One region of the Bacillus sp. GW823-FHT06A10 genome, then DNA from elsewhere that is predicted to be linked to it. Evidence: riboswitches for the same ligand, from Rfam matches in the RefSeq annotation. Region 1 holds a riboswitch; the other holds the start of a gene.
What was found. Region 1 has a riboswitch for cyclic di-AMP ahead of AC1Q8M_RS05360 (APC family permease). Riboswitches for the same ligand answer to the same signal wherever they lie in the genome.
Positions count from the first base shown of each region.

Region 1 (7,578 bases):
ATTTTGGAATAAATAGTCCTGAAAGAAGGGGACTTAATTCTGGTTTTGCATAAAAAACTTGAATCCCAAAAGCAATTACTACAATGAAAATCATTCCTGTAATAATAGCTTCTAGTGGACGAAATCCTCTACGTTGAAATTCAAGGATAATAAATGATCCGGCTGCTGTAATTAAAGCGGCAGGTAGCATCGGGATTCCAAATAGTAAGTAAAGCCCCAAAGCAGCTCCAATAAATTCCGCTAAATCTGTAGCCATAATAACTAGTTCACCTTGTATCCATAAGCCGATAGACACAGGCTTTGGAAAGTTTTCACGAGCTATTTCGGGTAAATTGTTTCCTGTAGCAATTCCTAATTTAGCCGATAAAGTTTGGATTAATACAGCCATTAAGTTAGAAGCGAGTATAACCCATAATAGTAAATATCCATATTGTGAACCAGCTGCGATATTTGTAGCAAAGTTGCCAGGATCAATATAAGCAACGGACGCGATAAAAGCGGGTCCTAAAAATGGTAACAGTCTTTTCCAGCCTTTTGTTTCTCCACTTAAAGCTAAGTGAGCTGATTGTACAGTTGTACTTTCAGAAGGGAGATGTTTATCTTTTGTTATATCTTTATTCATAGTAGTTTTCCCCTTTAAAATGTTAACTTGATGAAATTATTGTATTTATTCTTACTCATTATTTCAATACATTTAAATATGTTATGTGATAATTTCATTTGAACACGAAAGTTTCCTTAATGCAAATTATATGCCTTTATGCAATGGATGGTGTGATAATGTAAAATGAATTGGGAGTTTATGGTGTGATGACATGGGGAAACATAGTGAATTAAAGGGCTGTTTTTGAAATTTATGTGAACATAAAGCTGATAATACAGCATATTAATTGATGGAATTGCAATTGTATGATATATAATATATTGGGATTACAACATAACCATAGTGTTATGATGTGTAATCTTGTTTTTTATTTTTGTTAACTGATAGAAAATAGTATAAAGAAAAGAAAATGGGATTCATTTTCTTATTATATATGTTTTGATATGAACGTTAACTTATACATGATTTTAAAAATTAGATAGGTGGTAGAAATACATTGGCAACTACAAAACCATACAGAGTATTACTATATTACATGTACACAACAATTGAAAACCCAGAAGAATTTGCTGCAGAGCATTTAGCATTTTGTAATTCACTTGAATTAAAAGGAAGAATTCTTGTAGCAAAAGAAGGTATTAACGGAACTTGTTCTGGAACTGTAGAGCAAACAGAGAAATACATGGAAGCAATGAATAATGATCCACGTTTTGATGGTATCGTATTTAAAATAGATGAAGAAGAAGGGCATGCATTCAAGAAAATGCACGTACGTCCTCGTCCAGAATTAGTTACACTTCGTCTAGAAGATGACATTAACCCACACGAAATAACTGGGAAGTATTTAGAGCCAAAAGATTTTTATGAGGCAATGAAACAAGAAGATACAGTTATCATTGATGCACGAAATGATTATGAGTTTGATTTAGGACACTTCAAAGGCGCGATTAAACCTGATATCGAATCATTCCGTGAATTACCAGATTGGATTAGAGAAAACAAAGAAACACTTGAAGGTAAAAAGATTTTAACATACTGTACAGGTGGAATTCGTTGTGAGAAATTCTCTGGTTGGTTAGTTCGTGAAGGTTATGAAGATGTAAGTCAGCTTCACGGCGGAATTGTAACGTACGGAAAAGATCCAGAAGTACAAGGTGAGCTTTGGGATGGGCAATGTTACGTGTTTGATGAACGTATCGCTGTTCCAGTAAACCAAAAAGAACATGTTATCGTTGGTAAAGATCACTTTACAGGTGAACCATGTGAGCGCTATGTAAACTGTTCAAATCCAGAATGTAATAAGAAAATTTTATGTTCTGAAGAAAACGAAGCGAAATATTTACGTGCATGTTCTCATGAATGTCGTGTAAGTCCACGTAACCGCTATGTAATACAACATGAATTAACTGAAGAACAAGTAGCTGCTGCATTAGAGAAAATCGAAGCAGGGAAGTAAGCTGAATTCGTATAATAAAAAGGTACTCCAAGTTTTATTTTGGAGTACCCTTTTTTTATTATCCAGTCCTGTCATTTGTCGTTTTTTGTCGGTAAGTCGATATATTTAAAAAATCGCTGATATATCTTAAAAATCGCTGATAAAAATTTCACTTACTGTAGCACACCAAGAATTTGAAAATAACCTTCTTTAGTTTTTATCCTCTTTTTCTTTTACAGCAGACAGTACCGTTTGTTTTACCCAAGCTTTTCTTTGTTTATGCTGTAGACCCCATTGGTATAAACTTTGGGCTCCTAAAATAAGTGAAATGACAATGCCGCTAATCGCAATTAATAGAGCGAAAAATTCAAGAGGTGACGATATTTTGTTTGAATCGGTGTTTCTTAAAAGGTCGATCATAGTAAACCCTAACATTTGGCCCACTACAGAGTAGAGCGTTAAAATTAATAATAAAAGGCTATCTTTTTTAGAGGCGACATTTTCTTGATATTTAAACAAACTATCAAGATTTTGTTTCGCATTCGAGTATAGAACCTCAATATTAAAAAGTTTTCTTAAGCGAAAGAAAATATCTTCACTTTGTGATTGGGATACTAATTCTAAAGAAAAATAATTAGCAGTGAACGAATTGATCGAATAAATTAATTTCTCTATTTCATTAGTATCTTGTTCAATGTTTAGCTCAGCATAGGCGTTTGCCATTTTTAATAAAACAATTTTATGAAATAGGTTTAATAATAAAGCGTAATAAAATTCTCCGAACATTTGACTAGCAAGTTTAGAGATTTCGCGTTCTCCATCATTTGTTACACATGTAAAAATATGTTCTTCCATTATGAAATAACGATTTGGAGCCCATCTCTGGTAAGCGTGTTTTTTTAAATAGTCATGAATGTAAGGAAGGTTATTTGCACTCACATAGGGCTTACCATCACTTGTTAATCCGGAAAGACTAGAAGTACGATAAACATCTACTTCATTAAGTTCCATACCTTCTTTTAGTGACAATAAAGTTTGAACGTACATTCTTTGGTCTTCAAAGAAAGGGAAGGTTTGAAAGTATGAACTTCTTAATCTCTTCTTTTCAAAGAAATCAGTTACACCATGAAATAAATAACCAAAAATGAATTTTTCAACTTGGGAATACTTCTTTCCGTTACATTCAATACAAATAGTCTCATTTGTATCATTTTTAGTTTCAAGTACACGGAAGCGAGCAGCGAATTCGATTGCTTCAGATAAAGTCATGTTTGGAGCAGTGTTTACTTCTGTTCGAATTGTTAAGAAGCCAAGTTCATAAGGACAAAGTGTTACATCAATAGAGTGTATCTTGAATGGAATTGAAATAAGGTTTGTTGTTAAATGTCCAGTTAAGTTAAGGTCCTTTGAATAACGTTGCAAGCCCTTTTGATGCTCTGAATGAGGAAAGAGAATTTTATTTGTAAATGAAAGATAGTATGCTTCCATATTTTGATGTGAAACTTTAAACTCCCCATAATATGTATTTTCATCATCGAGATGATCGAGCCGAAAAGGACGAAAATCGTTTTTTTGTAAGAAAGGGAACATATTTTGTTCATATCCAGCTTTAAACGAAAACGGGAATATAAATTGGAATATAGCTGTTGCTACACCTTTTTCCTCAATTGATTGTATTGCCTCCATCTACATTGTGTCCTTTCCATATATGCTATAGAAACAACATGCCCAAATTTATTTGAAAATAACCACTCTTTTATACTCAATTGAGAGTGAAAATTCAGCTTATTTAGCAGGGAACATGTATAATGTTATGTATACTAAAAGTTATAAAATTGTATTTTGAAAAGGGGGATGCTGTATGCGGATTTTAGTATTAGGCGCTGGTGGAGTCGGAGGATTTTTTGGTGGCAGATTAGTCGAGAAGGGAGAAGATGTCACGTTTCTTGTTCGTAGTAAACGGAAAAAACAATTAGAGGAAAGAGGACTTGTAATCCGAAGTGTTAACGGGGATTTTTCCTTCCGACCGAAATTAATAACGAAAGAAGAGCGAACTTCTCCATTTGATGTCATTTTATTTTCAACAAAAGCGTATCACTTAAACGAGGCAATTCAAGATTTGAAGCCGTTTGTTGGCGAAAATACTGTAATCATTCCATTGTTAAATGGTATCGCTCATTTATCGCTATTACAAAAAGAATTCGGCGAAGAAAAAGTAATTGGCGGTTTATGCTTTATCGAGACGACGTTAAACAATCAAGGAGAAATTGTACAAACTAGCGCTGCCAACAGACTTGTGTTTGGAGAAATTAAGTCTCAAAATTCAGAGAGAGTAAAGCATATTTCTAAAGCATTTTCAGGTACGAAATCTAGTTTTGTTTTAAGTGAAAATATTACGCAAGATATGTGGCATAAATATTTATTTATTACTGTAATGTCAGGTGTGACAACGTTAATGCGTGCACCAATTGGACCAATCCGTGAAAGTGAAGGCGGCCGTGATTTTATCCGTAATGTGTTTGAGGAATCTGTACAAATCATGAGAGTATTAGGAGCTCCAGTAAAGGCTAATATTGCCCAGGAACATATGAAAACGATTGATAAAATTTCGTATGATATGAAGTCATCAATGCAACGTGATATGGAAAAGGGTTCGTTTATTGAAGGGAAGCACTTGCAAGGATATTTACTGGATGTAGCAGAGAAATTTTCTATAGCGGCACCATTATTAGAATCTATATATCAAAATTTAAAGGTGTATGAAGAGATGACCTTTAACAAATCTGTAATAGAATTAGATGTATGAAAAAATAAAAAAGATAGCAATATATAAGTGTATTGCTATCTTTTTTATTTTTTTGTATGACAAATTATTTATTTCTTTTCGTTCTATCTGTCAAATTTATTTCCTGTTCACGTTTACCATATAACTGATTAATTTCATTTGCTACTGCATCTAAATATGAATCGGAAAAAATAGGCTTCTTTTCTTTAGACATATGGGTCTCCTTTGCGGATTTTTAATATTCATTATGTATATTTCTCAGCGGATTATGCGCAATCATTTTAATTTTTTTCTTATTAAAAATTTTTGTTTACTTTTTGAAAATAAAGGAGTATTATAATCCACAGTTTCAATTTTCTAAATCGCTGAAACCGCATGGTACGGGGGACCCGTTTTTACGGATTAGTACATAATCCGATGGGGTGAATCCTTGAAAAAGGTAGGGCTACTCATAGGCCCGAATCCGACAGCTAACCTCGTAAGCGTTATATTGAGAAGGAAGGTGGAGCTTGTGCGACAAAAAAAATAATGTCTACAAGTCTATTTCGCTATGGCTTGTAGACATTTTTTGTTTTCTGAAGAAATAGTTTACTGGCTGTAACAAGCAGAAAAGTTCGTACAAAATTATTGGAGAGTGGACAGCATTGGTTTCATCTATTAAAAGATTTTTAATTGGAAGACCGTTAAAATCAACAGAGCTTGGAGAACAAAAGCTTAATAAAACGAAAGCTTTAGCTATTTTATCTTCTGACGCATTGTCATCAGTTGCTTACGGTCCAGAACAAATTTTAATTGCTTTAGCAGGTGTGGGAGCGATCGCTTATTGGTATTCCATTCCGATCGCTGTTGGGGTATTAGTATTATTGACAGCCCTTATTTTATCTTATCGTCAAATTATTTTTGCTTATCCGCATGGCGGGGGAGCGTATGTTGTATCAAAAGAAAATTTAGGGATGAATCCAGGCTTAATTGCTGGAGGATCTTTATTAGTCGACTATATTTTAACTGTTGCGGTAAGTGTATCTGCAGGTACAGATGCGCTAACATCTGCTTTTCCTAGTTTACATGCACATAATGTAATCATTGCGATTATATTTGTTATATTTATTACCATCTTAAATTTAAGAGGAGTAACGGAATCAGCTTCTGTTTTAGCATATCCTGTTTATTTATTTGTTTTAGCCCTATTTATATTAATTGGTGTAGGCATATATAATATTTTGACTGGTCACGTTTCACCAACTTTACACACGCCGATCGGAACGCCGGTTGCGGGTATTAGTTTGTTTTTACTGTTAAGAGCATTTGCATCAGGTAGTTCTGCTTTAACAGGTGTTGAAGCAATTTCAAACGCAATTCCGAACTTTAAAGATCCTGCGCCAAACAATGCTGCAAAAACATTGCTTGCAATGGGTGCATTACTTGCTGTGTTATTTTCAGGAATTGTATTTTTAGCTTATTATTACGGAGTGACGCCGAGTAAAGAAGTAACAGTTGTTTCTCAAATTGCTGAACAAACATTTGGACGTAATTTCATGTACTATTTCATACAAGGTACAACAGCTTTAATATTAATTCTCGCAGCTAATACAGGCTATTCTGCATTTCCTTTATTAGCGGTTAACCTCGCAAAAGATAAATTTATACCGAGAATGTTTACGATTAGAGGAGACCGTCTAGGTTACTCAAACGGTATTATAATACTTGGAGTTGCTTCGATTATATTAATTGTAGCTTTCCAAGGACAAACAGAACATTTAATTCCGTTATATGCAGTAGGGGTATTTATTCCATTTACACTTTCTCAAACAGGGATGGTATTAAAGTGGCTTCGCGAAAAACCTGAAGGATGGGTTTTAAAATTAACGGTTAATTTAATTGGTGCAGTTATTAGTTTTATCGTAATGAGCATGTTCTTTTTAACTAAATTTGCACAAGTTTGGTCGATTCTTATTTTCTTACCTGCTATTATCTTCTTGTTTCATCGAATTAAGAAGCATTATGATGCAGTGGGTGATCAATTAAGTTTAAAAACTTGTGAACCTCTTATTCCAATTGAGGGGAATGTAATTGTCGTTCCTGTAGCAGGTATGACGCATGTAGTAGAAAATTCATTGAACTATGCGAAATCTCTTTCGGCAGATCAAGTTATCGCTGTATATGTTGCTTTTGACAGAGAAGAGGAAAAGAAATTTGAAGAGAAATGGAAGGTGTGGCAACCTGAAGTAAGGCTTGTTACATTACATTCTCATTATAGAAGTATTATTCAGCCGCTAACGAAGTTCATTGATACAGTGCAATATAAGGCAAGTGAATCGAATTACCGCGTTACGGTCGTTATACCACAGTTCATTCCGAAAAAAGGTTGGCATAACATTCTTCATAATCAATCCAGTTTACTCATACGTGCGTATTTACTTTATAAAAGAAATGTTGTTATTACGACAGTTCCATATCATTTGAAAAAATAAGAAGATTTTTGAAGGATAGCTTCGTGAAAATGAAGCTATCCTTTTTGTGTATATGCTATGCATAATTGCATATGGATTTAAAAATTATATTAATATAATTTTATCGGTTATTTGCAAGTAGTGTTTTCTGTTGTGATATATAGATATTTCAATCGATAAAGTGAATCGGATTATATTTTGAAATAAGGACATGAAAGCTTGAAAATAAAGGGAATGAAAATACTTCTTTACGTTATATAAACAGCTGTGTTTAAATGACCTTACAGTACAAAACATATATGAA
Region 1 is NZ_JBXAHT010000001.1:1,018,867-1,026,444, forward strand. Features, by position in the region: gene AC1Q8M_RS05335 (Nramp family divalent metal transporter) at 1-622, opposite strand, end outside; gene trhO (oxygen-dependent tRNA uridine(34) hydroxylase TrhO) at 1,101-2,060, shown strand; gene AC1Q8M_RS05345 (hypothetical protein) at 2,250-3,725, opposite strand; gene panE (2-dehydropantoate 2-reductase) at 3,901-4,845, shown strand; gene AC1Q8M_RS05355 (hypothetical protein) at 4,910-5,038, opposite strand; cyclic di-AMP (ydaO/yuaA leader) riboswitch at 5,178-5,324, shown strand; gene AC1Q8M_RS05360 (APC family permease) at 5,469-7,295, shown strand.

Region 2 (7,578 bases), 1.0 Mb from region 1:
GTGGATGCGGTAACAGGGGCATACATTAATCATGAAGTACCGGTTATGCGTCATGAAGGCCATGAACCAGCTTACTTTAATCCAGCTGATTACGGAGTACCGAACTATCATGAACTTGTGTTTGTAACAGGTGATAAAACGTTGAAAAAAGATAAAGAAGCGTTGCAAGCTTTCTTACGTGGTACGAAAAAAGGCTATGATTTCATGAAGAAAAACCCAGATGAAGCATTGAATATTTTATTAAATCATCAAGAAAAAGAAAACTTCCCACTTGTGCCAGAAGTTGAAAAGGAAAGTATGAAAATTTTATTAGAGAAGATGGAAACGAAAGATGAGCCATTTTTATCAGATTCAAAAGAATCTTGGGAGAAACAAAATAAATGGCTGAAGGACAAAGGAATGACGAAAGAAACCGTTCCAGCCGATGAACTATTCGAAAATATTTTAAAGTAGGCGAATGAATATGAAAAATGAGCTCCACGTAATCTCAAATGGCCATATGCCATTCGAAGAGTTAGTGAATGTAGCGATGCAAATTGAGAGTGAGATTGATTATTTGCATATTCGTGAGCGTGAGAAGAGTACGAAGGAGTTATATGAAGGTGTGGAAAGTCTTTTAATGGAAGGCTTTCCGGCTTCTAAAATTGTCATAAATGATCGAATTGATATTGCAATTTTATTAAATATTCCTCGTGTTCAACTAGGGTATCGAAGCACAGATGTAAAGTCAGTGAAAGAAAAGTTTTCGTATTTGCATGTCGGTTATTCTGTGCATTCCCTAGATGAAGCGATAGTAGCATTTAAAAATGGAGCGGATTCACTCGTTTATGGTCATGTATTTCCGACAGATTGTAAAAAAGGTGTGCCAGCGAGAGGGCTTGAAGAAATTTCTGACATTGCAAGGTGTTTATCTATACCGATTACAGCAATTGGAGGAATTACTCCAGAAAACGCAGTGGATGTCCTTACTAACGGTGTAAGCGGTATAGCAGTTATGTCCGGAATTGTAAGTAGTAGTGACCCATATAGCAAAGCGAAATCTTATAAGGAATCAATAAGAAAGTGGGCGGAAAAACATGTGTGAGAAGTATGATGTAGCGATTATTGGTGGTGGTGTAATTGGTAGTTCAGTTGCACATTTTCTAGCAGAAAGAGGACATAAAGTAGCGATTGTAGAGAAGCAAAGAATTGCATCGGAAGCTTCAAAAGCAGCTGCTGGTCTACTTGGTGTTCAGGCAGAATGGGATGCGTATGATCCGCTATTTGAACTTGCTAGAGAAAGCCGAGCTATATTTCCACAACTTGCAACAGTTTTACGTGAAAAGACGGGTATTGATATTGGATATGAAGAAAAAGGAATTTATCGTATTGCTCAAAATGGAGATGAGAAGAAAAGAATCCTTCACATTATGGATTGGCAGCAAAAAACAGGTGAAGATTCCTACTTTCTAACGGGAGACCATGTGCGGGAAAAAGAGCCGTATCTATCCGAATCCATTATAGGAGCAGTATATTATCCGAAAGACGGTCATGTTATTGCACCAGAGCTTACGAAAGCATTCGCACATTCTGCGGCAATGTCAGGTGCTGATATATATGAACAGACAGAAGTATTTGATATTCGTATTGAAAATAATAAAGTGACTGGAGTTATTACAAGTGAAGGTATTGTCACATGTGAGAAAGTCGTTATTGCAGGAGGTTCATGGAGCACGAAGTTACTCAATTATTTTCACCGCGATTGGGGTACATATCCAGTTAAAGGAGAAGTGGTTGCGGTAAGAAGTAGAAAACAACTTTTAAAAGCACCTATTTTTCAAGAAAGATTTTACATTACTCCAAAGCGCGGTGGACGTTACGTAATTGGGGCAACAATGAAGCACCATACGTTCAATAAAACTGTGCAGCCAGAAAGTATAACTTCTATATTAGAGCGTGCTTATACAATATTGCCAGCTTTAAAAGAAGCAGAATGGGAAAGCGCGTGGGCAGGATTAAGACCACAATCGAATCATGAAGCTCCTTATATGGGAGAGCATGAAGAAATAAAAGGTTTATATGCTTGTACGGGCCATTATCGGAACGGTATTTTATTAAGTCCTATTTCTGGCCAATATATGGCTGATTTAATAGAAGGAAAGCAAGAGAATCATTTGCTAGATTCCTTGCTTTCTAGAAGAGTTTAGAAAGGGGATGGAAGTTTGAATTTAAAAATTAATGGTAACCAAATTGAAGTGCCAGCGAGTGTAAAAACAGTAGCTGAGTTACTTACACATTTAGAGTTAGATAACAGAATTGTTGTAGTAGAGCGTAATAAAGATATTTTACAAAAAGATGATCATACAGATACATCTGTTTTTGATGGAGATCAAATTGAGATTGTAACTTTCGTAGGAGGCGGTTGATTATGTTGAACATTGGACCATTTTCATTTCATTCTAGACTTTTATTAGGTACAGGTAAATTCCCTGATTTTGACGTACAGCAAAAGGCAATTGACGTTTCTGAAGCTGAAATTTTAACGTTTGCAGTACGTCGTATGGATATCTTTGATGCAAAGCAACCTAATTTATTAGAGAAACTTGATGTGAAAAAATATACGTTATTACCAAATACAGCAGGAGCAAAAAACGCTGAAGAGGCTGTTCGTATTGCAAAATTAGCAAAAGCTTCTGGGCTTTGTGACATGATAAAGGTAGAAGTTATTGGTGATGATAGAACGTTATTACCTGATCCGGTAGAAACGTTAAAGGCATCTGAAATGTTACTGGAAGAAGGATTTATCGTACTTCCGTATACATCTGATGATGTTGTATTAGCACGTAAATTACAAGAGCTTGGCGTGCATGCGATTATGCCAGGAGCATCTCCAATCGGATCAGGACTTGGTATTGTAAATCCATTAAATTTGAGCTTCATTATTGAACAAGCGACAGTACCAGTTATCGTTGATGCCGGTATTGGTAGCCCAGCTGATGCGGCATTTGCAATGGAATTAGGAGCAGATGGCGTGTTATTAAATACAGCTGTATCAGGAGCAAAAGATCCTATTAAAATGGCACAAGCAATGAAATTAAGTATTGAAGCAGGCCGTTTAGGATTTGAAGCAGGTCGTATTGCACGTAAACGTTGTGCAACTGCAAGTAGTCCTTTAGAAGGAATGAGTGTAGTTGAATAATCGATATTCTCGCCAAGAACTATTTTCTCCAATTGGAGAAGAAGGACAGCAAAAGATAAGAGAAAAGCATGTGCTTATTATCGGTGCAGGTGCATTAGGTAGTGCAAATGCAGAGATGTTTGTAAGAGCAGGTGTTGGCAAGATAACAATTGTTGACCGTGATTATGTAGATTGGAGTAATTTACAAAGACAACAATTGTATGCAGAGAGCGACGTAAAGAATAATCTTCCGAAAGCTATAGCGGCTAAAAAACGTTTAGAAGAGATTAATAGCGATGTAACAATAGAAGCTCTCGTTCAAGACGTAACAGCTGAAGGGCTAGAAGAACTTGTTACAAACGTTGATGTAATGATTGATGCGACTGATAATTTTGAAACACGCTTTATTGTGAATGATATAGCACAAAAATATTCTATTCCATGGATTTACGGTGCATGTGTAGGTAGTTATGGTCTTTCTTATACAATCATTCCTAGTAAAACACCATGTTTATCATGTTTATTGCAGTCGATTCCGCTTGGCGGGGCAACATGTGATACAGCGGGTATTATATCACCTGCTGTATCTCTTGTCGTTTCTCATCAAGTAACAGAAGCTCTTAAACTGTTAGTAGAAGATTACGAATCACTTCGAGATGGGCTTGTATCGTTTGATATGTGGAAGAATGAGTATTCATGTATGAATGTGCAAAAGCTTCGCCAGCATAATTGTTCTTCATGCGGAGAGAATGCATTATATCCGTATTTAAATAAAGAGAACACATCAAAAACAGCAGTTTTATGCGGGCGAAATACAGTTCAAATTAGACCACCTCATAAAGAGGAAATGAATTTTGAACAATATAAAGAGTTGCTGGAAGGTCGCGTGAATGATTTAAATGTAAATCCATATTTACTATCATTTTCTGTTGAAGACAAGAGGTTAGTCGCCTTTAAAGATGGCCGTGTGCTCGTACATGGAACGAAAGATATAAGCGAAGCAAAAACGATTTATCATCGCTATTTTGGATAGAAAAGGATGAGTGGGATGAAAGTGAATAAAGCTTTAACAATTGCAGGGTCTGATAGCGGCGGCGGTGCTGGAATTCAGGCAGATTTAAAAACATTCCAAGAGCTTGGTGTATACGGAATGACGGCTATGACGGCAATTACTGCTCAAAACACGCTTGGCGTTCAAGGGGTATATCCTGTTCCGTTAGAAGGTATTACAGAACAGCTGAATTCAATTGGTACGGATTTAACACCAGATGCAGTGAAACTAGGAATGTTATTTAGTAGTGAAATAATTCAAATTGTTGCAGAACAAATTAAAAAATTTGGCTGGAATAATATTGTGCTAGATCCCGTTATGATTGCAAAAGGCGGTGCATCATTATTACAGCAAGAAGCAGTTCAAGCATTAAAAGAATATTTATTACCAGTAGCAACTGTTATAACACCGAATGTCCCAGAAGCAGAAGTGTTAACTGGGATGGAGATTCATAATGTTGAAGATAGTAAGGAAGCTGCAAAAGTATTGCACGAATTAGGTGCTAAATATGTGCTTATGAAGGGCGGACATGCAGAATATCAAGGTAATGAAGTAATTGATTTCCTCTTTGATGGAGAAAAATTTATTGAGTTTAGAAGCGAGCGAATTCCTTCAAAGCAAACGCACGGAAGTGGGTGTACATTTGCTTCAGCGGTTACAGCAGGACTTGCGAAAGGATACTCAATTGAAGATGCTGTTCAAGAAGCAAAACGATTTATTAGTATAGCAATTGAAGAGCCATTGAATATTGGTAGTGGTCATGGACCGACGAATCATTTTGCGTATAAAGTGAATAGAACGCGTGTATAGATAAGTGAAAAGCCAGTTTTATAACTGGCTTTTTTTCTGTTTACTTTTTCAAAATACAGGAGTAATATATCAGCCAGAATATATTTTTTTGTAAACGCTGAGTCCAATTATATGGAGCGGAGGAACCAATTTGTGCAGTGTCACTAGGGGTGAATCTTTCAAATTTGAAAGTAGGGCTACTCTCAAAGCCCGAATCCGACAGCTAACTTCGTAAGCGTCTTGAGAGAGGACGGTGCCATGATGGATACATCACTTCATCGATCTGATTAGTATAGGGGAATATCAATCTATGTTTGATTTCTTTTATACTAAGGAGGATGAGGTACATGGAACTAACACTTATTTGTGTTGGAGAAGAAAGTAAGGTAAATAGTTTAAGAGATCTAGTTGCATTTCAACATGAGTTAGTTATTTTTACAGCAAATGAAGAGGTAGCGGCTGAAGTTAGGAATTGTGGGTTTGATTGGACTTATAGTTTTAGTAAGGAGCAGGATTTTACTAGTATTTGTGAGTGTATTAAGAAGGTCATTTTACTAGGGGATGAGCTTCCAATCGTTAGTTTCTTCACAGAACACATTCGTTTTTCTTTTCAAGCACCTATTACTGTTGTTACAAGGAATAAACGATATCCAGCGAGGCTCTATGAAACAATTGGAGCTAAGTTTGTCGTGTTTACAAATTGTGATAATATTTCTTTTTTATTTTCTGAATAGGGCGGGGGAAGAAATGATGAAGGTACTATTACTTGGAGATATAGCAAATCGTTGGGCAGTATCGGTAGAGCGAGTTCAAGAATTGGTTCAAATTGATCCTCTTTTTCCCGGGCCATATATTATATTACCGTCAAAAGATGCTTTGTATTTAGAGATGGATATTACCGAGTATGAGCAGCTACATGCAGAATTGACACAAGTTTATATTCGTGGGAGAAATTTACGTGCATTTTTAAGAGGAGAATAAAGGTTGAATAAAAAAGAGCGAATGCTGAGTGCAACAGGCTATGCACTTCATGTCATTCGCTCTTTTTATTTCATATTTAAAAGGTCATTTTTAAGAAAAGAAAAGAGAAATAAAGAAAATAGATGAAATAATAGTAATAATCTTCAATGTAAGCGTTTAAATGAATGTAAATATTATTATTTTCAGCAATTTCCCCCTTTACAAGTGAAATATAGAGGAGTATATTTACTCTCATAAATCATTCATAAAATTTCCAAAAAAACCTAAAATCGCTGAGTTCCAGAAATGGAGCGGGGGAACCAATTTTGTGCATCGTCACTTGGGGTGAATCTTTCAGTTTTGAAAGTAGGGCTACTCTTTAGGCCCGAATCCGACAGCTAACCTCGTAAGCGTTTAGAGAGGAGGTTTACTTTTTGTTGTTCATTTTTTGAACACTGAGTAGAGCTCAGTGTTCTTTTTTAATATTTAAATGGTAAATTTTAACAAAAGAAGAGAGGGATAGTTATGTTAGATGTTGTAATGGTCGGGATTTTTATTTTATTAGTTGCATCGATGGCAAGTCTTGCAAGTTGGTCAGATAAAGTTGTGAAAGAAGGAAAGCAATCATGATGATTGTCTTATCGGTTATTGTCGCAGCAATTACAGTGTATTTAGTGTATGCATTATTAAATCCAGAGAAGTTTTAATTAGGGGGAATCATTCATTATGATTTGGGTTGCAGTCATTATTACAATGCTCTTGTTTATTTTAGTAGCAAAGCCAACGGGGATTTATTTAGAAAAAGCTTTTCAAGGTAGCAAAACGTTAGATAAAGTATTCGGGCCTTTTGAAAAACTTATTTTTAAAATTACGGGTGTAAAAGCATACAATCAAACGTGGAAACAGTACGCATTATCATTAGTTTTATTAAATGGATTTATGATCGTTGTCGTATACTTCATTTTCAGATTACAAGGTGTGCTGCCACTAAATCCAGCGCATATTGAAGGGATGGAGCCTACGCTCGCTTTTAATACAGCAATTAGTTTTATGGCTGATACAAACTTACAGCATTATAGCGGTGAAAATGGTTTATCTTATTTATCACAATTAATCGGAATTACATTTTTAATGTTTGCGGCACCAGCAACGACATTAGCGCTCGTTATGGCTTTTATAAGAGGACTTGCTGGAAAAGAACTTGGTAACTTTTTCGTTGATTTTACGAGAGCGTTAACGAGAGTGTTTCTTCCTATCGCATTTATTGCGGCACTAGTTTTTGTCGCACTTGGCGTACCGCAAACGCTAGATGGAGCGGTTACAGCACAAACGATTGATGGGGCAAAACAAAGTATATTACGTGGACCTGTTGCATCATTCGTTTCCATTAAGGAACTTGGAAATAACGGCGGTGGATTTTTCGGAGCAAACTCTACGCATCCTTTTGAAAATCCAGGACAAATGAGTAATATTTTGCAAATGATGCTTATGATGTTATTACCAACAGCACTTCCATTTACGTACGGACGAATGGTAGGAAATAAAAAACAAGGTCGCATCCTTTTCGTGTCACTATTTATGGTATTTTTACTAGGGTTTATAACGATTACGACATCTGAAC
Region 2 is NZ_JBXAHT010000001.1:7,252-14,829, forward strand. Features, by position in the region: gene AC1Q8M_RS00050 (ABC transporter substrate-binding protein) at 1-453, shown strand, start outside; gene tenI (thiazole tautomerase TenI) at 464-1,084, shown strand; gene thiO (glycine oxidase ThiO) at 1,077-2,186, shown strand; gene thiS (sulfur carrier protein ThiS) at 2,202-2,405, shown strand; gene thiG (thiazole synthase) at 2,408-3,178, shown strand; gene thiF (thiazole biosynthesis adenylyltransferase ThiF) at 3,171-4,190, shown strand; gene thiD (bifunctional hydroxymethylpyrimidine kinase/phosphomethylpyrimidine kinase) at 4,206-5,018, shown strand; cyclic di-AMP (ydaO/yuaA leader) riboswitch at 5,104-5,251, shown strand; gene AC1Q8M_RS00085 (hypothetical protein) at 5,345-5,731, shown strand; gene AC1Q8M_RS00090 (hypothetical protein) at 5,745-5,978, shown strand; gene AC1Q8M_RS00095 (hypothetical protein) at 5,982-6,104, shown strand; cyclic di-AMP (ydaO/yuaA leader) riboswitch at 6,239-6,384, shown strand; gene AC1Q8M_RS00100 (SipW-dependent-type signal peptide-containing protein) at 6,483-6,587, shown strand; gene kdpF (K(+)-transporting ATPase subunit F) at 6,587-6,664, shown strand; gene kdpA (potassium-transporting ATPase subunit KdpA) at 6,684-7,578, shown strand, end outside.
Region 2: it holds a riboswitch for cyclic di-AMP, as region 1 does, so the genes downstream of both, AC1Q8M_RS00085 (hypothetical protein) here and AC1Q8M_RS05360 (APC family permease) in region 1, are expected to answer to the same signal.